DNA from 2 places in the Desulfosporosinus sp. genome. Region 2 is predicted to be linked to the other one. Evidence: riboswitches for the same ligand, from Rfam matches in the RefSeq annotation. Region 2 holds a riboswitch; the other holds the start of a gene.
The links. A riboswitch is a leader RNA that binds a small molecule or an ion and turns the genes downstream of it on or off. The one in region 2 is predicted to bind glycine.

Region 1: linked by a shared signal. The riboswitch ahead of HGJ98_RS17895 (sodium:alanine symporter family protein) and the one ahead of gcvT (glycine cleavage system aminomethyltransferase GcvT) in region 2 are both predicted to bind glycine.

The regions. Positions count from the first base shown of each region.
Region 1 covers NZ_JABZFS010000076.1:223,370-234,147, reverse strand. Annotated here, with positions in the region: gene HGJ98_RS17895 (sodium:alanine symporter family protein) at 1-1,200, opposite strand, end outside; glycine riboswitch at 1,368-1,463, opposite strand; gene HGJ98_RS17890 (proline--tRNA ligase) at 1,711-3,435, opposite strand; gene ispG (flavodoxin-dependent (E)-4-hydroxy-3-methylbut-2-enyl-diphosphate synthase) at 3,496-4,575, opposite strand; gene rseP (RIP metalloprotease RseP) at 4,597-5,667, opposite strand; gene HGJ98_RS17875 (1-deoxy-D-xylulose-5-phosphate reductoisomerase) at 5,874-7,049, opposite strand; gene ytvI (sporulation integral membrane protein YtvI) at 7,103-8,206, opposite strand; gene HGJ98_RS17865 (phosphatidate cytidylyltransferase) at 8,217-8,999, opposite strand; gene HGJ98_RS17860 (isoprenyl transferase) at 9,008-9,772, opposite strand; gene HGJ98_RS17855 (hypothetical protein) at 10,002-10,214, opposite strand; gene frr (ribosome recycling factor) at 10,211-10,768, opposite strand; gene pyrH (UMP kinase) at 10,768-10,778, opposite strand, start outside.
Region 2 covers NZ_JABZFS010000076.1:52,296-63,073, forward strand. Annotated here, with positions in the region: gene ileS (isoleucine--tRNA ligase) at 1-1,116, shown strand, start outside; glycine riboswitch at 1,175-1,283, shown strand; gene gcvT (glycine cleavage system aminomethyltransferase GcvT) at 1,661-2,761, shown strand; gene gcvH (glycine cleavage system protein GcvH) at 2,856-3,242, shown strand; gene gcvPA (aminomethyl-transferring glycine dehydrogenase subunit GcvPA) at 3,244-4,584, shown strand; gene gcvPB (aminomethyl-transferring glycine dehydrogenase subunit GcvPB) at 4,581-6,044, shown strand; gene HGJ98_RS17035 (2-phosphosulfolactate phosphatase) at 6,260-6,991, shown strand; gene pduL (phosphate propanoyltransferase) at 7,199-7,807, shown strand; gene HGJ98_RS17045 (DUF5665 domain-containing protein) at 8,111-8,527, shown strand; gene HGJ98_RS17050 (TraR/DksA C4-type zinc finger protein) at 8,577-9,251, shown strand; gene lspA (signal peptidase II) at 9,466-9,936, shown strand; gene HGJ98_RS17060 (RluA family pseudouridine synthase) at 10,095-10,778, shown strand, end outside.

The sequences.
Region 1 (10,778 bases), 170 kb from region 2:
AGAGCCGAAGAATACAGCGATTACCCACAGAACGCGGTAGGGGACTATGGCTACTTTTCCAAATAAGTATTCAATTGCTCTTTCACCATAATAGGACCATCCAAGGATCGTCGAAAATACAAAGGTTAACAGTCCAACAGTAAGAACAATTGGACCAACGACAGGAATCTGAGCAAAGGCCATGTTAGTCAGAGCAGCTCCTTTTAGTCCTTCAGCTGCTGCCGGGTTGCTCATTATGCTGCTTACTACGACAATACCTGTCATTGCGCAAACCACAACAGTATCCCAGAAGGTTCCGCTGGCAGAGACTAACGCTTGGCGAACAGGGTTTCTTGTTTGGGCCGCTGCTGCCACGATAGGAGCAGATCCTAAGCCTGACTCATTAGAGAACAAACCGCGGGCTATACCATAGCGAGCAGCCATCATAATAGAAGCTCCGATGAAACCACCGCCGGCAGCTTGAGGGGTGAAGGCAGATTTAAAGATTAAGCTGATGGCAGGCAGTACATAGGAAGAATTAAGAACTAAAATAACAATGCAACCAAGCACATAAAAGAACGCCATAAAAGGTACAAGTTTCTCACACACGCGAGCAATGGACTTTACACCACCGAGAATGACAATACCGGTAAGTAAAGCCATAAAACCACCAGTAATATAAGGAGAGATATGAAACGTCTCATTAATCATCCCTGAAATTGAATTAGCTTGGACCGTATTGCCAATCCCAAACGCGGCAATGGCCGTAAAAATACAGAATAAGACCGCTAGCCACTTTTGGCCAAGACCGTTCTCAAGTGCATACATAGGGCCGCCAAGCATTGTTCCATCGGAGGTCTTAACCCGATATTTAACAGATAATAGCGCCTCGGAGTACTTGGTGGAGATCCCGAATACCCCCGTTAGCCAGCACCAAAGCACAGCACCAGGCCCCCCCAGGGCTACTGCAGTAGAGACACCGACGATGTTACCAGTACCTATCGTAGCTGCTAATGCCGTCGTGAGGGCACCAAATTGACTTACATCTCCCTCAGCAGATTCATCCTTAGTTAGAGATAGTTTAATGGCTTTGAAAATGTACCTTTGGATGAAACGAGTCCGAAAGGTTAGAAATAAGTGCGTTCCAAAAAGTAATATCAGCATCGGGGGTCCCCAGAGATAGTCGTTTAACCAGATAATAAGATCGTGAAATGCTTGCATGTCTTTTTCCTCCTCCTTAACTTTCCTTCTCTAATCCCTCTGTGTGTAGTTTATTAGTACTACATCTTTTATATAAAAAAGAGCCAAATCTTAGCGATTTGACTCTGGATTGCATTGGTAATATAAGCCTAAAAAAGATCACTCTAAAAAGTGCCCTTTTATTAAACCTATAATACTCTGTCCTTTTGCCTGAGAGATTAGCAATGCATCGTTGCGTTGCCCCTTCGGCGCCCATTCATTTGGGTCTCTCCAGAGTCCTGTCCATTTACGGTCCTACTTGAATTCAAGCGCCTGAAAGTACAACCTCTTCGGCAGGCCATAGCCACTCTCCCGTAAATTTCATCCAGCTGTATTTAGTTAAGAATAATTTAATTAACATTATAGTTTTTTGTAATGCATTATTCAAGAAAAATTTTTGAATTAATAACGTGGAGGTCATTTCCTCTTGGTTGGAAAAGACCTCCACTACTTCTCTACTCTCTTGAAACCGAGATGTCGACGTCCTTAATACTAACAAAGTAACGCTTTATCAATGATTTCCTTTACCTGTTGAGCCAGGTCTGCAACCTGCACCAGGTGTGTTTCACCGGTTTTACGCTCTCTTAGTTCAACTTGACCATTGGCTAAGGTTTTACTTCCTAAGGTCACTCTTAGAGGATATCCAACCAGATCTGCATCCTTGAATTTTACACCCGCACGTTCATCTCGATCGTCAAGAACCACTTCCACTCCGAGGTTCTTTAGCTCCTGATAGAGTTTATCAGCGGTCTCTACGACTAAGGCATCTTTTGTGCTTGCAGTTACGATGATACAGTGGTATGGAGCAATCGGCATAGGCCAGATAATTCCATTGTCATCATGGTTCTGTTCGATGGCAGCGGCAATGGTTCTGCTTACCCCAACACCATAACAACCCATTACACAACTCTTCTCGACTCCGTTTTCATCTAGATAGTTCGCTCCCAGTGCTTTACTGTATTTTGTTCCAAGTTTGAAAACTTGACCTACTTCAATTCCTCTTGCTTCTTTAAGGGGGGCCCCACATTTTAGACATTCTTCACCGGGTTCAACCATCCTTAAATCGTGGACCTGATCAATTCTGAAATCTTGACCAGGAATAGCATCAACATAGTGATGCTCCGCCTTGTTTGCTCCGCATACAGCCCTTTTCATAAGAGGAACCTCTGCATCAGCGATAACCATAAGCCCCTCAGGCACCCCTACTGGTCCCACAGACCCTGGTCCACATCCAAGAATGTTTTCGACTAACTCGGGAGCAGCGAGTTGGAGAGATATAAATCCACCTAAAGCATTGTTCAATTTTATCTCATTCAAGGTACGGTCACCACGTATCAAGACTAAAAAGGTCTTTTCATCTCCTTGATATAGCAATGACTTAACTAGGGAGCTTTTTGGTACAGCCAAAAACTTACTGAGGTCGTCAATGCTCTTAACTCCTGGAGTCGGCACTAAGGCTCGCTGTCCTTCAGGAGCTGTGTCTTCGGTTGCTTGGGGACGACACTCGGATTTTTCCATATTTGCAGCATAATCGCAACCTGAGCAATAAACTACCGAATTTTCCCCAGAATCCGCCAGCACCATAAACTCATGTGATCCACCCGTACCTCCAATGGCACCCGGATCCGCCTCGACAGGACGATAGGTTAAACCACAGCGAGAAAAAATTCGACAGTAGGCATCGTACATTTTTACATAATTCTCGTGAAGGCCTGCCTCATCACGATCAAAGGAATACAGATCTTTCATAACGAATTCCCGTCCCCGCATTAATCCAAAGCGTGGACGTCGCTCGTCCCGATATTTGTTTTGAATTTGATAAAGAAGTACGGGCAGCTGTTTATAAGATCGTATCTCACCCCGAACAAGGTCAGTGATGATTTCTTCATGGGTAGGACCGAGGCAGAACTCTCGATTATGGCGATCTTTTAGGCGAAATAACTCTGCGCCGTATACATCCCAGCGACCACTCTCTTTCCATAATTCTGCTGGCTGCATAATTGGCATCAGAACTTCTTGTCCGCCTTTAGCATCCATCTCTTCACGAACAATGGACTCGATCTTTCTTAAGACTCTCAACCCCAGTGGCAAATAGGTATATAGACCAGATGCAGATTTGCGAATTAATCCTGCCCGAAGCATCAGTTTATGGCTGATGATTTCAGCTTCTGCCGGAACCTCACGGAGTGTAGGATTTAATAGTTGGCTGACGCGCATGATGTCCATTCCTTTCATTATTTTATCATTCATTTTGCTTCCTATCCCAATGGATTTAAACTAAAGTTTCTGATGTCCCCGGACATACTCCTCAATTTCTTGGAGCAAGGCCGCTAACAATTCTTCTTCCGGAAGACGGGCTACAATCTCTCCTTTGCGAAATAAAAGCCCCATACCTTTACCGCCGGCGATCCCGTAATCAGCTTCACGGGCCTCTCCAGGTCCATTAACTACGCAACCCATAACTGCAACTTTTAAGGGCTTGTCCAGTGGCGGAAGTTGTGATAACCTTTCCTCAACTTTTTCAGCTAGGTCTGCTAAGTCAACCTGTGTTCGGCCACAAGTGGGACAGCTGATTAATTCCACACTGCGTTGTCGCAAGCCGAGGACATGTAGGATCTCTAAAGCCACTGGAATTTCCCGTACAGGGTCTCCAGTGAGTGATACTCGAATCGTATCCCCAATTCCTTCTGCAAGCAGGGTCCCAATTCCTATGGCTGATTTTACTACACCTGAGCGAATTGTTCCTGCTTCGGTTACCCCAAGATGTAAGGGATAATCGATAACTTCATGGATCTTGCGATAGGCTTCAAGCATCAGGGGAACAGAAGAGGCTTTAAGGGAAACTTTAAGTTTATCATAACCTTCCTCTTCAAGTAAACGGATATGTCCTAAAGCACTTTCAACCATACCAGCTGCCGTGGGGCCTCCGTACTTTTCAAGAAGTTCTTTTTCCAGCGACCCTGCGTTCACTCCGATACGAATCGGAATCTGTCGTTCCCTAACAGCACGCACGACCTCCTGAACTTTCCAACGCGCCCCAATATTCCCTGGATTTAATCTTAATCCATGGATCCCTTGTTCAACCGCCTGTAAGGCCAAACGGTAATCAAAGTGAATATCAGCAATGACCGGTAAGGGACTTAGTGCAGATATTTCTTTTAGAGCTTTCGCTGCCTCTCCGTCCAAAACAGCAAGGCGCACAATTTCACACCCGGCTTCAGCTAAGTTATGAATCTGAGCTAACGTGCTTTTAATATCACGGGTATCCGTATTGGTCATTGATTGAATAACAATAGGGGTTCCGCCACCCACTGTCACCGACCCAACCTGTACTGGTTGGGTCCTCTTTCTCTGTATCATAACTTTATCCCCCTGTTACTACCCGGCTTTAACAAACAAGCGCAAGACATCTTTGTAAGTTACGGCGAGCATTAAACCCATAAGCAAAACAAAGCCAACTAAGTGAATCATGTTTTCCTTTTCCGGGTTCAGTGGTTTTCCTCTTAAGCCTTCAATCAAAAGGAAGACTAACCTGCTTCCGTCTAAGGCAGGTATGGGGAATAAGTTAATAAGACCCAGTTGGATGCTTAAGACGCCTGTTAAACCCAATAAGTTTGAAAATCCTTCTTTAGCACCTTCTCCAATGACCTGAGCAATCATGACCGGACCACCTACGTCTGCCGGAATCTTCCCAGTGACCATTTGTGTTAATGTCACTATAATTAGCTTTGTGAAGTCCACTGATCGTTCAATTCCTACACGGGTCGCCTCAAAAATCGAGGCATGTACATAAGTGACTTCCGGCGCAATCCCGATCATCCCATACCCAGTTTGAGGATCTTTTTCTGTCTTAACAGACACAGTTTGACGTTGCTGTTGGCTTCCTCGTTCGATTGTTAAGCTTAACACTTGTTCCGGTTTGGAATGAATAACTTCCGTCAAACGAATCCAATCCTCTGTCGTTTCTTGGTTGACTGCAATGATTCTATCTCCTAGTTGAATCCCTGAAGCAGCTGCTGGTTTTCCCTGAACCAGTGAGCCGACGGTATTGCTGCTCCCTTGTGATGGAATCCCAAGATAAGCAAAAACACTTACAAACATGATTATCGCCAAAACGAAGTTCATAATTGGCCCAGCCGCAATAACAGCCATACGCTGCCAGACAGGCTTATTCATAAAACTTCTCGCATCATTTTTCGAGGCTATAACCGCCTGACCTTTTTCGTTGATTTCTGCATCCATCCCATGAAGTTTAACGAACCCACCTAGGGGAACAATGCGAAGAGCATAAAGTGTTTCTTTCCCTTGATAACCCACAATTTTCGGACCGAAACCAAAACTGAACTCAATGACCTTGACTCCAATCCACTTGGCTACAATATAGTGTCCGAATTCATGAATCATTACCATACTTCCAAAAACAAAAACGATGGCGAGTGTCGTTAACACTTTTACCCCCCCTTTATCGATATGCGATGTTCGTGGTTCGAGGCTCGAATACCCTTTAACTGATATCGAGATATCAAGTACTATATTCCATTCCCGTTGTCTTTTAGATAACGAAATCGTGGTTTCGAACTATCGGATATTCAAATACTGACTACGAGTACTATATTATCTCTGAATCGATTTCATACTTCAAGCTTATTGTCCTTTTAAGACTCGAACCTCCTACCTCGCGCATCGAACTTCCCAATAAGTTCTTCCGCCCTACGACGAGCCCAAGTGTCTGCATCGAGTATGCTTCCCAAATCCATATTATCTAAAACATTGTGCTCCGTACAAACCTTTCGTACTATGTCTAGTATTCCCAGATAAGATACTTTCTTCTGAAGGAAGGCTGATACAGCAACTTCATTTGCAGCATTCATAACAGCCGGCAAAGTCCCCCCTTGTCGTCCGACCTGATAAGCCATCGCTAAGGCGGGAAAAGCTTCGAGATCAGGTTCATGGAAGGATAAGGTTTTTCCGCGCAAGTCAAGGCGTTCAAATGGATTCTTCCAACGGGTTGGATAACTTAAGGCATACTGGATTGGCAGCCTCATATCGGGCCTGCCTAACTGAGCCAGCACTGAACCATCATAATACTGAACCATAGAATGGATCACACTCTGAGGATGAATCAAAACCTCTATCCCGTCATAGTCCATGTCAAACAAATGATGAGCCTCGATTACCTCGAGACCCTTATTCATCATTGTTGAGGAATCGATGGTGATTTTTGCCCCCATTTCCCAGTTGGGATGGCAGAGAGCCTTCTCTAAGGTGACTGTCGCTAACTTCTCCTTAGTCCAGCCAAAAAAGGGTCCTCCTGATGCTGTCAGAATAATCTTTTCCATAGTTCTTGAGTCTTCTTCGAGACATTGAAAGATTGCTGAGTGTTCACTATCGACTGGCAGGATCTTGCATTTCTTTTTCTTAGCCAATGACATAACTAAATCTCCGCCAGCTACTAAGGTTTCTTTATTCGCAAGTGCAATTGTTTTGCCTGCCTCTATTGCTGCAAGGGTAGGCTCTAGGCCAATACGTCCGGAAAGGGCTGTAACGACTGTATCTGCTTGGGGAGCCGTGACAGCTTTGATCATACCATCCATGCCTTGATCAACTTTAATCGGCAAATCCCTCAATCGACCGCGTAGTTCAAGAGCCGCTTTTTCGTCCATCATTACAACCAGGGACGGGATAAATAGACGAGCTTGCTCTTCCATTAAGTTTACATTTTTATCTGCTGCTAGAGCATGTATCCTAAGGTTCCCTTCGGCGTGACGAACGACATCTAGAGTTTGTCGTCCAATAGATCCTGTTGATCCTAATAGAGTTAGCGTTTTCAACGCGAATCATCTCTCCCTGCTCTACAAGCTTGTTATAGTTGTCATTTTAATGGTTACTCTTTAGGAGGTCCAAAAATACTGACTCTTCGCACTGCTTCATAACATATCACAATAGCAGGTCCTACAATAAGACCAAAGCCGCCTATCAACTGAAGCCCCACATACATCGAAATTAGGGTTGGCAATGGGTGAATCCCAATTCCTTTGGACATAACTTTGGGTTCAAGAAACTGCCTTACAACCATGATTATTATCCACATAGTCAATAGTTTTAGTCCTTCTCCGAAGGATCCCATAATAAAAAGCCCGATAGCCCAAGGTACGAACAGCATCCCTGTACCTACAATCGGGACAATATCAAGTAATCCCGCGAGGACTCCTAGGGTAACAGCGTAACGATTGCCCATAAGCAACAACCCGCCGATAGTCGCAAGGGAAGTCACAGAGACTAAAATAGCTTGAGATCGCACAAACCCTACTACAGCTGCTCCCAAATCCTCGCTAATCGCTTGAGCACTGACACGGAAGCGACGAGGAAACAACTTAGAAATATACTGTTTAACATTTGGATAGCTTGAACTAATGAGTATTGTAGCAACAATAGACACCACAATAACGATAAATACACGGGGTAGGGCAGTTAAAACCGAAAGTAAAAATGAACTTGCTGATTTGGCCCAAGCTTGAAGCATCGATGCCAGGGTTTGTGTCGCACTAAACAAAGTATCCTGAACTTGAGGGTTAACCTCAACAAATCGTTCAGCGGTCTCTACTTGCTTTGATACAAGATCAACAAGATACCCATAGTTCGGCAAGCTTATAGCTAGTTCAGATAACTCTGTGTACAGACGGGCAACAATAATAAAAATGAAAAGACTTACTGCCGCGATGGCTAGTAATAGTGAAACGACTGCTGCATAAGGCCGGCGGATTCTTAAGGTACGCATCACTCCAACGAGGAGCGGTTCTAGTAAAAAAGCGATAATAATTGCAATAACGAAGGGCAAAAAGGCGCTAAATAATACACTTATTACATCACCAAAAACAGGTAAAAAGTCTTGAAAGAAATATGTAAAGACTTTCAAACTTACTAAGATACTTGTTACAATTGCTAGCCTATTGATATTTGTCCAGAGAGGGTGTTTTTGGATACTCAATGTTTTCACCTCATGATAGAAGGATTACTCCATAGTATACTAAGGGAAGGGCAAAGATAAGACTATCAAAGCGATCTAAAATACCGCCATGGCCTGGAATAATTTCCCCTGAATCTTTAACCCCTGCACTTCGCTTTAATGCTGATTCGAATAGATCTCCAATTTGGGCACTAATTCCAATAACAACTGCCAAAATAACATAGGTAAGCCAAGAAGATCCACCGATTAAATACCAGCATAGGATAGCTACCACGATACTCAAGAGTAATCCACCCACCGAACCTTCCACCGTTTTCTTAGGACTTACTTGTGGGGCTAGAAGGTGACGTCCAAATTGTCTCCCTATGAGATATGCGCCTGTATCCGTAGCCCATACCAAAAAAATTGTCACAAACGTCCACTCAAGTCCCCGTGGAAGTTCTCTAAGTAAATAAAGATGGGAAAGCAGGACAACGGCATAAATAACAGACAACAAATTATAGTTTACTTCCGAAAGGGGTGACTTAGGATAGGTTAGAGCAAGTCGTCCAAGGCAAATTACAACCCAAAAGAGAAGCGCCGTTACTATCCATTCTTCCCTACCAACGAATAAACTAGTCAACCAAACAGCAGTAGCCAGAGTAGTTTGGATATACCAAGCATGTACACCCATTTGAACGCCAATTTTCAAAAATTCCCGCAAGGCCAGCAATGTTAAAACAGCGACCAAGAAGGCTGTATAAGGTCCCCCTAAATAGATCAATCCCAGAAAGATTGGGGCACCGATCAATGCACTCATTGTTCTTCTAAACATTTACTACCTCAATCTGTATGTATTCCACCAAAACGGCGATCTCGTTTCTGATAGGTTTTAATCGCATCAATTAACGTTTTTTCTCCAAAATCAGGCCAAAGATCCTCTATAACAACAATTTCAGTGTATGCTAATTGCCACAGCAAAAAGTTGCTGAGTCTCATTTCCCCTGAGGTCCGAATCATTAAATCTGGATCCGGTAAGCCTCTGGTAAAGAGTGCATTACTAAATTGTTCTTCATCTATCGCTTCTATTTGCTGTTTCCCACTTAAAACATCTTTGCAAACTGTCCTTACAGCATTAATAATCTCGGATCGTCCGCCATAGTTTAACGCAAGGTTAAGAATAAGACCCGTGTTATTACTGGTTCGCTTAATAGAGTTCTCTAATTCACGCTGTGCCTCCCGAGGCAGGTCAACTATTCCCCCTATAGCACGGATCACCACATTGTTCTGATGGAGCTCTTGGAGTTCTTTTTTCAAGTATTCCGTGAGCAACGTCATGAGCACACCCACTTCATCTTTAGGCCTACTCCAATTTTCCGTCGAGAATGCATACACTGTGAGAACTTTAATTCCCAACGTGGAACAGGTTTTGACAACTTTCCTTAAAGCCTCTACTCCTGCCCTGTGTCCCATCGAGCGAGGAAGTGCACGCTTTTGAGCCCAACGCCCGTTTCCGTCCATAATAATGGCAATATGGCGAGGAAGGCGTTCAGGCGCAATCTGATCCAATAAATCCTCTTTATTTTGTCTCCAAGGTTTGAGCCACATTACTGATTGCACCCCCAACTCGATATACGTGGTTCGTGGTTCGTGGTTCGACATTTAAGAATGATATTAGGATAATGTACAGAACCCTATTTCGAACCACTGAAATCTATCAGACATCAGATATCTAATTCTCTAAATAATTGAACCTGACTTTTAACTACTTACAGAGGAATTCTTATTCGAACTTCGAACCACGAACCTCGAACTACGAGTAAGACCCCCTTGTAATTTAGGGGGTCAATGTCTGCCTTGGCGAATATTTTTCGTGCGCTAATACAACCTCTACCAGGTTATCGAACTCTCTAACTCGAACAACCCGGTAGTTTCCCCATGATTCTATATTACCATGAGGACGTGTGATTTGGAAAGCGCAAGGTTTACCCAAACCTACGATTTCCGGTTGAATCTTATTCCACTCTCGACCAAGCCAAGCCTTGATCATACTTCCATGATTTCGCTTTCCTTGGCTTCCATGACACGTTCGATTTCTTTTATCATTTTATCAGTCATTTTCTGTACGTCTTCTTGGGCACGTTTGACCTCATCTTCTGAAGCCTCGTGATCCTTTTCTAATTTCTTCAACTGATCGTTGACATCCCGACGTACGTTTCGAACTGCGACACGTGCATCTTCTGCCTTCTTTTTTACAGCCTTCACTAGTTCGACACGCCGTTCTGAGGTGAGCTGAGGAATCATGAGACGAATCACATTACCATCACTTGAAGGATTAAGCCCCAGATCGGATTTCATGATTGCCTTTTCAATGGCCGGAAGAACGGATCTGTCCCAAGGCTGAATCATCAGCATTCGGGCTTCCGGCGCAGACACATTCGCCAGTTGATTAATAGGGGTTGGAGTTCCATAATATTCAACCATGACCTTGTCTAAGACACTTGGATTGGCACGGCCCGCACGAATAGAGGTGTATTCTCTGCGTAAGGCATCAATACCCTTATGCATCCGCTCGTCCGCGTCTTTAATCACTTCTGAAATCATTAAGTATCCC
Region 2 (10,778 bases):
GAAGGGTCTGATCAACACCGGGGTTGGTTCAACTCCTCTTTATCAACTTCAGTGGCTGCTTTTGGTCAGGCGCCTTACCGCAATGTATTAACCCATGGTTTCGTTGTTGATGAACAAGGACGTAAGATGTCAAAATCCCTGGGCAATGGAGTTGATCCGCTTAAAGTTGTTCAAGAACTAGGTGCGGACATTCTGAGGCTTTGGGTTAGTTCCGTTGATTATAAGAATGACGTGGCGGCTTCCCCCCGTATTATGAAGCAAATGTCTGAAGCCTATCGGAAAATCCGTAATACCCTGCGTTTCTTGCTTAGCAATCTAAATGATTTCGATCCTGCTAAGGACAAAGTTGCTTATCAAGACCTTCAGGAAATTGATCGGTGGGCTTTGCTTAAACTTTCTAAGGTCGTGGAACGCGTACTCCTTGGTTATGAGACTTATGAATTCCACTGGGCTTACCATACAATTCATAATTTCTGCACCATTGAATTAAGTGCCGTCTATCTGGATATTGTTAAGGATAGACTTTATGTTGAAGGGAAAACCTCGCTCCTTCGTCGCTCTGCACAGACAGTTCTTTATGAAGTCCTTGATGCTATGGTTCGTTTATTGGCCCCAATCTTGTCGTTTATGACAGAAGAAATCTGGCCATATATTCCAGGGGAAAAAACCACCGAAAATGTCCAAATGGCTGAAATGCCAAAGGTAAATTCAGAGTGGATGAATGAGAAAATTGCTGACCATTGGGATCAGATCTTAGAGTTGCGGTCGGATGTTTCCAAAGTTCTGGAAAAAGCTCGTCAAGAAAAATTAATTAATCATCCTTTAACTGCTCAGGTAGATCTTTATCCAACAGCTGCCCAGTTTGAATTTTTGACAAAGGTTCCAAACCTTGCTGAAATATTTATTGTTTCGAATTTAATTGTGCACGGGCCTCAAGAAGAACGACCTGAAGGGGTACAGGCTGCGGAAGGACACGAGGGATTGGGGATTCTCGTACAGCCAGCCAAAGGGGAAAAATGCGAACGATGCTGGATGTTTCATGAGGACGTTGGAAAGAACGAAGAGCATCCCACAATTTGCCCACGATGCAGTTCTGTTATTTCAGAGAAAAAATAACAGTAGACAATTTGAGTGAAAACGCATATTATTATGATAAGTTAATAGTTAATACCGAATGACACTAGCAGGAGAGATCTGATTAATTTCAGACGCCGAAGGAGAAATCCCTTGAAGTCGCTCTTTCAAGGGGGGAAGCTCTCAGGCAAATGTACTGCTAGAAGACGGGACTCTGGAGAGTTTCTTGTAAAAGAGAACACCAAAGGGGAAGCTGGCGACAGTGAATCTCTCAGGTTAAAGGACAGAGAAGGTGCGAATACGCACCTTCTCTGTCCTTTTTTATACTAATCAGAAAGTATAACTTTCGTTGATACTTTCTGAAGCATAAGTGCAACTAAGGTTGCCGCCTGCGCCTGCGGCTTGGCGCCAGCCAAGTTTTCTTTATTGATTTTCTTTGGAAGGATTTCTCACGGGTTACATGAGCTATTAGGTGGAACGATAAACATAAACGTATATGACATAAGATTGTTTCTAATAACTTTTTTATAAACGTTTAGGAATCGGGATTTAAAGTTTCAAGGATTTATTTGGAGGAGGTTTAAATATGGCTGCTGAAGCAAAACGTACGCCGCTTTACGAAGAACACTTAGGGGCTAAGGCTAAGCTCATTGACTTTGGCGGTTGGGAAATGCCTGTTCAGTATGCTGGTGTTATTGATGAACATCATACGGTGCGTACCAAAGCGGGTCTATTTGACGTCTCCCATATGGGAGAGATTGATGTTCGTGGAGAAGAGGCTTTGGCTTTTGTCCATATGCTGATTACCAATGACGCCAGTAAGCTTGAGGATGGCAAAATCCTTTATTCACCCATGTGCTATCCAAGTGGGGGTATTGTTGACGATTTGCTTGTCTATCGTTATAACCCACAACATTTTTTCCTAGTCGTCAATGCATCTAACGCGGATAAAGATTTTGCCTGGATGTTAGAGCAAGCTAAAAACTTTAATTGCAGCGTGGAGAATGTGTCGGATCAATACGCTCAACTTGCACTGCAGGGACCGCTGGCAGAAATCGTTTTACAGCGTTTAACAACGGTTAATCTTGCACAAATTAAGTATTATACCTTTACACATGGAGACATTCAGGGGATCAGCTGTCTTATTTCCAGAACGGGATATACAGGCGAAGACGGGTTCGAAATCTATCTTTCTCCTGAGTATGGACGAAAACTATGGCAAAAGATCTTGGAAGTTGGAGCACCGGATGGAGTACAACCGATAGGTTTAGGCGCTCGCGACACGTTGCGTTTTGAAGCCCGTCTTCCTTTGTACGGGAATGAGTTAGGGGCCGAGATAACTCCGCTTGAAGCAGGTCTTGGAATTTTCGTTAAGTTGGATAAAGAAGATTTTATTGGTAGGGATATACTCCTTACTCAAAAGGAACAAGGGATACCGCGTAAGTTGGTTGGGCTTGAAATGATTGACCGTGGAATTGCCAGATCCCATTACCCATTACAAAAAGATGGGCAAGAAATAGGATTTGTAACTTCAGGTTCATTCTCTCCCACGTTAAATAAAAATATTGCTCTGGGATTAATTCGAGCTGAGTTAGCGATTCAAGGTGAGACCCTAGACGTTATGATTCGCGGAAAAGCAGTGAAAGCTAAGATCATTCCTTCCCTCTTTTACAAGCGAAGCACTTGATCGAGGCCCCAAGTCGATAGTTTTTAGCGAAAAAATGTGGATGACCCTTTATACCCTAGGGTAGGATAACCAAAAAATGAGGAGGCTGATTTTAATGAATCCAGTAGAATTAAAGTATAGCAAAGAGCATGAGTATGCACGAGTTGAGGGAAATGTAGTAACCTTTGGAATTACAGATCATGCGCAGCATAGCCTTGGGGATGTTGTATTTGTTGAGCTTCCAGATGAGGGCGCAACAGTAACCGCTGGAAAATCTTACGGCACCGTGGAATCAGTAAAAGCAGTTTCGGATATCGTTGCTTCGGTTAGTGGAAACGTTGTTGAAGTCAATACTCAGGTCATGGATTCTCCAGATTTGCTTAACTCTGATCCCTATGGAGAAGGCTGGCTGGTTAAAGTCGAAGCAGATGATTTATCCTCGCTGGATGGTATGATGACAGCTGATGAATATGAGACGTTTTTAGCACAGGAGGATCATTAGAATGAACTTTATACCGAATACGGACAGCCAAAATCAACGGCTCTTAGCCCGTATCGGGGTTGAGTCTGTTGAGGATCTTTTTGCAGATATTCCAAAGGAAGTACGTTTGAAACGTCCTTTAGCGATTGCTGGTGGAATGTCAGAGCAGGAATTAGTCAAACACGTTAAAGGGTTAGCTAATCTTAATACAACGGTAGAAGGATACAGCTCGTACCTTGGTGCCGGAGCTTATGAGCATTTTATTCCAAGTTTCGTTGACCAATTATTGCTGCGTTCTGAATTTTATACGGCCTATACACCTTACCAACCAGAGATTAGCCAAGGAACGCTTCAAGCAATTTATGAATATCAAACGTTAGTCTGTGAATTAACCGGCATGGATGTAACGAATGCCTCGATGTATGATGGTGCCTCGGCCTTAGCAGAGGCAGCTCTGATGACCTGCGACGCAACACGACGGGAGAAAGTGCTTGTCTTGCAAACCATACATCCGGAATATCGAGACGTGCTAAAAACCTATCTGCCCCCTCGTGGAGTAGAACTTGTTGAAATTCCTTTCCAAAATGGGGTTATGGACCAAGGCGCTTTTGAAGCTGCTCTTCAAGAAGATATTGCAGGTGTACTCGTTCAAAACCCGAACTTTTTTGGAAACCTTGAAAAGGCCCAGGACATTGTGCATCTTGCTCATGCCAAAGGAGCATTAGTGGTTATGTCAGTCAACCCGGTTTCTTTAGGATTGCTAAAATCCCCAGGTGAATGTGGTGCAGATATCGTGGTCGGGGAAGGACAGCCCTTTGGCAATCCCCTAAATTTCGGAGGACCTTATTTAGGATTTCTCTCCTGTAGAGATAAATATGTACGTCGGATGCCAGGTAGGATCGTAGGGGCAACGACTGACAAGAATGGGAAAAAAGGATACGTTCTGACCCTTCAGGCCCGGGAGCAGCATATTCGTCGAGAAAAAGCTACTTCAAATATTTGCTCGAATGAGGCCCTCTGCGCTCTGGCCTTCACAATGCATCTAAGTGCCCTTGGAAAAACAGGACTAAAAGAATTGGCGAACCTTAATTTGCAAAATGCTCATTACGCAGCGCAAGAGATTGCCAAGATCCCTGGAATGAGCTTAGCTTTCTCTGGACCGTTCTTCCATGAGTTCGTTATTGAGACTAAGCTTGAGCCAGCTAAAATTAACTTAGCTCTCCTAGAAGATAAAATTATCGGAGGGCTTGATCTGGCTCGTTTTTACCCAGAACTCAATCATCATCTTCTCTTCTGTGTAACTGAAACCAAGTCTAAAGCAGATATTGACCGGCTCGTGGCCAGACTGGGGGCAATTCAATGAAAAATCTTGAACCGCTAATATTTGATCTCAGTGCCGATGGCCGAAGCGCTGTCAGTTTACCTAAATGTGAGGTGCCGGAAGTTTCCGTTGAAACTCTGATTCCAAAGGATTTGCTCCGCCAGCAGGAGCCGTCACTTCCTGAGCTTTCGGAAGTTGATGTGGTTCGTCACTTTACTCGTCTTTCTACCTTTAATCATGGCGTAGACACAGGCTTTTACCCACTTGGGTCTTGTACGATGAAGTATAATCCAAAAGTGAATGAAATGTTATCCCGGCTTTCCGGGTTCACAGCCCTTCACCCCTATCAGCCTGAGTCCTTGACTCAAGGAGCCTTACAGCTTATGGCTGAACTTCAAGAGGATCTTTGCGAATTATCGGGGATGGATGGCTTTACTCTTCAACCAGCTGCCGGTGCCCATGGAGAAATGACTGGGATACTGATTATTAAAGCCTATCACGATCACCGTCAAGATACGAAACGCAAAAAAGTCATTGTTCCGGATTCTGCCCATGGAACCAACCCTGCAACAGCAGCAATGGCTGGATACGAAACGATTCAGATTCCCTCTAATGAACGAGGTGGGGTTGACCTAGAAGCCTTAAAAAAGGTCCTTAACGATGAAGTTGCAGCATTAATGCTGACAAACCCTAACACTGTGGGGCTTTTTGAAGAAGATATTCTAGAGATTACTAAGCTGGTTCATGATGCAGGCGGTCTCCTCTACTACGATGGAGCGAATACGAATGCAGTAATGGGTATTGCCAGACCAGGAGATATGGGTTTCGATGTTGTTCATCTTAATTTGCACAAAACCTTTGCCACACCTCACGGTGGTGGAGGACCAGGATCGGGACCGGTCGGAGTTAAGGACTTTTTAATCCCCTTTCTTCCAAAACCCATAGTGGTTCGAAGTGAGGACGGGACATTTACCTTGCAACACGATATGCCGCTTTCCATTGGAAAAGTGCGCTCCTTTTATGCGAACTTCTCGGTGGTTGTCAGGGCCTATGCTTATATTCGTAGTCTCGGCGGGGAGGGTTTGAGGGCAGCATCGGAAAGTGCAGTCTTAAACGCCAACTATCTTATGAGTATTCTTAAAGAGCATTATTTCTTACCCTTTGATCGGATATGTAAACATGAGTTTATTATTACTCCGAAAAACCTTAAATCCACAGGGGTGCATACTTTAGATATCGCAAAACGACTATTAGATTATGGTTATCATCCACCTACCATCTACTTCCCGATTATCGTTGAAGAGGCTATGATGATTGAACCGACAGAAACTGAAAGCATCGAAACCCTCGATGAATTCGCCCAGGTTCTGATTAAGATTGCAGAAGAAGCTCAAACTGATGCAGATCTGGTAAAAAATGCACCCTACACTACGCTGGTAACGCGCTTAGATGAAGTTGGTGCAGTACGTAAGCCGAACTTACGTTGGCGCAAAGAAAAGTAAAGGCATGTTCCCCATCTAGTGAGATCCTAGAACAAAAAGCCACGAGTACCTAATAATGGTATTCGTGGCTTTTCGATTTATTAGATTTAACGTGAACTTATACCATTCTATGTCAATAATTTAAACAACTTGCAGGATTCCTGGCAAATAAGTTGAATATATTAAAGGTTGTGCAAAAAGTAACACTATTTAATTACAGTTATGGGGGTGATCGCATGCAAATCGAAGTATTACCGAGTACAGGTTCTCCACGAACGCCTTATTTAGAAGACAGATTAGTCATCGTGATTGATGTGTTGAGAGCGACAAGCACAATCGTAACGGCTTTGGCTAATGGTTGTCAGGCCATTATTCCGGTTCTTACCCCTGAGGAAGCGCTAGAAAAACGTTTAACTCTTCCGGGATCATTATTAGGTGGAGAACGTGATTCATTGATTATCGAAGGGTTCGATTTAGGGAATTCACCCTTTGAATATGTGCCTGAAAAAGTTGGGGGCAGAAGAGTCATAATGACAACGACGAATGGTACCCGGGCGATACGTGATTCTATTGCTGCACCTGTAATCTGGATGGCTTCATTTATAAATATGCAGAGTATTATTTTAGCTATATTAAGGGAGTTCGAAAACAGTCATCGATTAAAAGGAATTGTGGTTTTTTGTGCAGGTACTGAAGAACGCTTTGATCTTCCTGATACCCTTTGTGCCGGAATGTTAATCGATGCCTTAGGATCAAATGTTAAGCTCAACGATTTGGGCGAAGCCGCACGTATGTTGTATCATAGTTCAGAGGATCATCTTATGGATAAAATCCGTGAATCCTACCATGGTAAAAAACTTATGTCTCTGGGCCGCGAAAAAGATTTGGTGTATTGCTCGACACCAAACATTTTACCTATTGTTCCAGTGGTTAAGGATGGAGAAATAGTGTGGTTGACGGGGGACTAGAGTATTATCGTAAGGTTCAGACAATTTTAATTATTGTCTTTATTTCTAAATAATATGAAGAAATAATAATTTTTTTTCTAGTTTAAAATGAAGTATAATGGCAGAAAGTATATTATTTATACCTTCTGCCATCTTAATAAAACTTGGCATGAGTCAAGTTTTTTATCTTCGACGGTGGCATACTAGCATTAAGGGAGGTTGACTTCGATGGAAACGTTTAATGTTCCCGTTGGTATTTCTAACCGTCACATTCATTTATCGCAAGAACATATTGAAGCACTTTTTGGAGCAGGGTATAGTTTGAATAAAATGAAGGACTTGAGTCAACCTGGCCAGTATGCCTCTGAAGAGACCGTTACACTTATTGGACCGAAAGGCAAGATTCCAGGTGTTCGCGTTTTAGGACCTGCTAGGAAAAATTCACAGGTTGAACTTTCAAGTACGGATACCTTTAAGATTGGGGTTAGGCCGCCTGTTCGAGATTCTGGAAAGATCGAAGGAACCCCTGGTCTTGAAATCCAAGGCCCTAAGGGGCAGGTTCACCTTGATAAGGGTGTGATAATTGCAGCCCGACATCTCCACATGAACCCAGAAGATGGAAAGAAATATTCCTTAAAGGATGGAGATTATGTCAGTGCTATCATTCCTGGCCCTCGCGGAGGGGTATTAGATCAGGTTCTTGTTCGAATTAACCCCGATTATGCCCTGGATCTACATGTTGATACGGATGAAGGGAATGCCTTTGGTTTAGTCAATGGTCAGGAACTTGAAGTTTATTCAAACAATCAACGTATCTACCTGCAATCAGCCAGATAAAAGTATATCAAACAATACTATTTTGTAAATGTTTATCTTAAAGGGGCTTAAAAAGCCCCTTTTTTGTACTTATCAGACCCCTATGCCGCTTTGCGGCACCACTGATGAATGAAAATAAGTCCTTTGGGTCGGGCAGCTTCGCCCACATCCTGCAAGAAAGCTAAGGAGCTTTTTAGCCAAGCTTTATAATACTAGTTCGTTTTTCAAATGGGGTACCCGAGTGGGTACCCCACATTTGTTAGAAGTAAGCTTTTTTAGAACTTAAGAATAAGCGAAATCAATTTCTTTGCAGTCTAATAAATTATGATCCGTGTAAATTTAAGTGACATGGGAACACTAAGTTTGATGTTTTTACGTGAGGTGAAATACGTGGCCGTTTCGGATGAAGAGGAAAAATCACGCATGATGCCTTCAACAAGTAAGGAAATTGTCGATCCCGTCAGTGTTTTGGAGTTAAAAGGGTTAAGAGAACAGGTTGTTTTATTGTCCCAGACTCTAGAGAAAATGAGATTGGCCGAATACATAGCGTATCTAAATAATCCTGGTCGCCTGCTTTGGTTCAATTTTTTAGTCGGTCTCTTGAGAGGATTGGGTACAGCCCTTGGGGCAGGGGTTCTCGCGGGATTTGCTTATTTCTTGCTAAAGCGGATAGTGGTGCTGAATCTGCCTGTTATCGGTGGATTTATTGCAGAGCTAAGTAGGTATGTTAATCAGCCATAGAGTGAACTCTAGTAGAAGTTCTGAAAGAGATAAATCGGGGGGCGATATTTTGGAAGATCAAGGAAAGTATAAAAAATTAATTAAGAGGCTCCATGAAGAAAAAGCAGATGTTATGGAAACGGCAACAGAACTTTTTAACGGAGATATGAGAGAGTCTCTTGGCGAGTTATCCCTAGCAGACAATCACCCTGCAGATATTGGAACAGAAGTCTATCAGCGTGCTCGTGATGTAGCCGAGCATGATCGACTGCTCCATAGGGTTGAAGCAATTGACGATGCCTTAGAACGCTATCAAAAAGGAAACTATGCAAAGTGCGAACATTGCGGTCAAGAAATTCCTTATGAACGATTGGAATTACTACCTTATACGACAGTATGCACAGAATGCAGCCGCGAGGAAGAGAAAGAAGAGCAGCACTCGCTCTATCGTGAACCTGTGGAAAACGAACTCTTAAATCGTCCTTTTTCCAGAACCTTTAATGATGGTACGGATCGGGTAGAGTTTGATGGCGAAGATGCCTGGCAGGCTGTGGCTCGCTATGGAACCTCTGATACTCTTCAAGACTTAGGGACAAATCGAGATGTCTCGGATCCCAATGATACTTATGAAGATGCGGATGAAGTAATCGGCGCAGTTCAATTCATTGAAACAATAGAAACTCAGAGAGAACCAGAAGGGCGTCTCAATACGATTCACTACAGCAAAGAGCACGGACAGACTTAGCCACATTTTTTTAGACTGAGTAGATTCGCGGGATTTTGTGAAGTTGTCATCCTGAGCGTCAGCGAAGGATCTGGCTGCATTCGGAGAAGATCCTTCACGACCTTCAGGATGACAATTTAAGTATCCCCATCTGATGCTTAGATCGTCTTAGGTTTAATTTGCCCCGTTCCATGCCCTGTGTTAAGATTAGGAAAAGAGCAGGGGGGTTAGACTGTTGTTGGTTTGGCTTACAATAATAGGGGTATGGAGTATCGATCGTATATTTAAGGTTTTAGTACAAACGAATTTCATACTGGGAGAGTCTCTGAAAGTTATTCCTAAAGTATTCCATCTGACGTATGTCCTGAATCCAGGCGCGGCCTTTGGTCTGATGGCCGGCCAAACCTGGATTTTTGTAGTTACGGCGGTTCTAGTAGTGGGTGGCGTGATTTATGGGCAGTTTCGAATTCCTCATAAGGAAAGGGTAACACGCTTAGCCATAGGAATGATCGGAGGAGGAGCACTGGGAAATTTGTATGACAGACTTGTTATAGGTCGTGTTGTCGATTATCTCGACTTTCAGATTTGGCCTTATGTTTTTAATTTTGCGGACAGTATGATTGTTATAGGGGTAGGGTTGCTGATGCTGGCCATCTATCGTGAGGAAAAAAACCAGGGTGAGTCTGCAACGGACGTACTTGATTAATAGAAGGGAAACCTAGGTTATCAAGGGGCACCTCGGTATTTTAATAATATGTATTGGCGGTTATGAGAGTGGAAAAAGGTTTTATAGAAACTATCGGTGAATCTATGGTCGAGGATTTCGATTTTGAGTCCGAGCAACAGGGGTCAGGGGAAGAAAATATGCCCCTAGGTCCTGCCGTTTCACTTAAGGAGACATTTGAGCTTACCGAAGGAATTCGCTTGGATGTGGGAGTGGCCGAAGTTTTAGAAAAGAGCAGGTCCTTCGTACAAGGACTCCTTGCCCAAGAAAGCATCCGAGTCAATGGCTCTCCTAAAAAAGCAAATTACAGGGTGCGCGTAGGGGATAAGATTGAAGTCATCATCCCTTCTCCTCGAGAGGCAATCGCTGAACCTGAAAATATTCCCCTTGAGATTCTTTACGAAGATGAAGATGTTTTAGTTGTAAATAAGCCTCAGGGAATGGTGGTTCATCCGGCTCCGGGTGCCTGGACAGGAACCATGGTTAACGCTTTGTTATATCATTGTAATAATCTATCTGGAATCAACGGAGTGCTCCGCCCGGGGATAGTACATCGTATTGATAAAGATACATCGGGAATTTTGGTGGTAGCTAAGAACGATTCCGCTCACCAGGGTCTGGCTGCACAGCTCAAAGCCCATACAATGAAGCGACTCTACCTAGCATTAGTTCATGGGGTGATGGCGGAACCTTCCGGGACAGTTGACGCGCCGATTGGACGTGATCCAGCCGATCGAAAACGTATGGCAGTTGTGATGCAGAATTCTAAACTAGCAGTCACCCATTATACTATTTTGGAACGGTTCAAAGACACTACATACCTA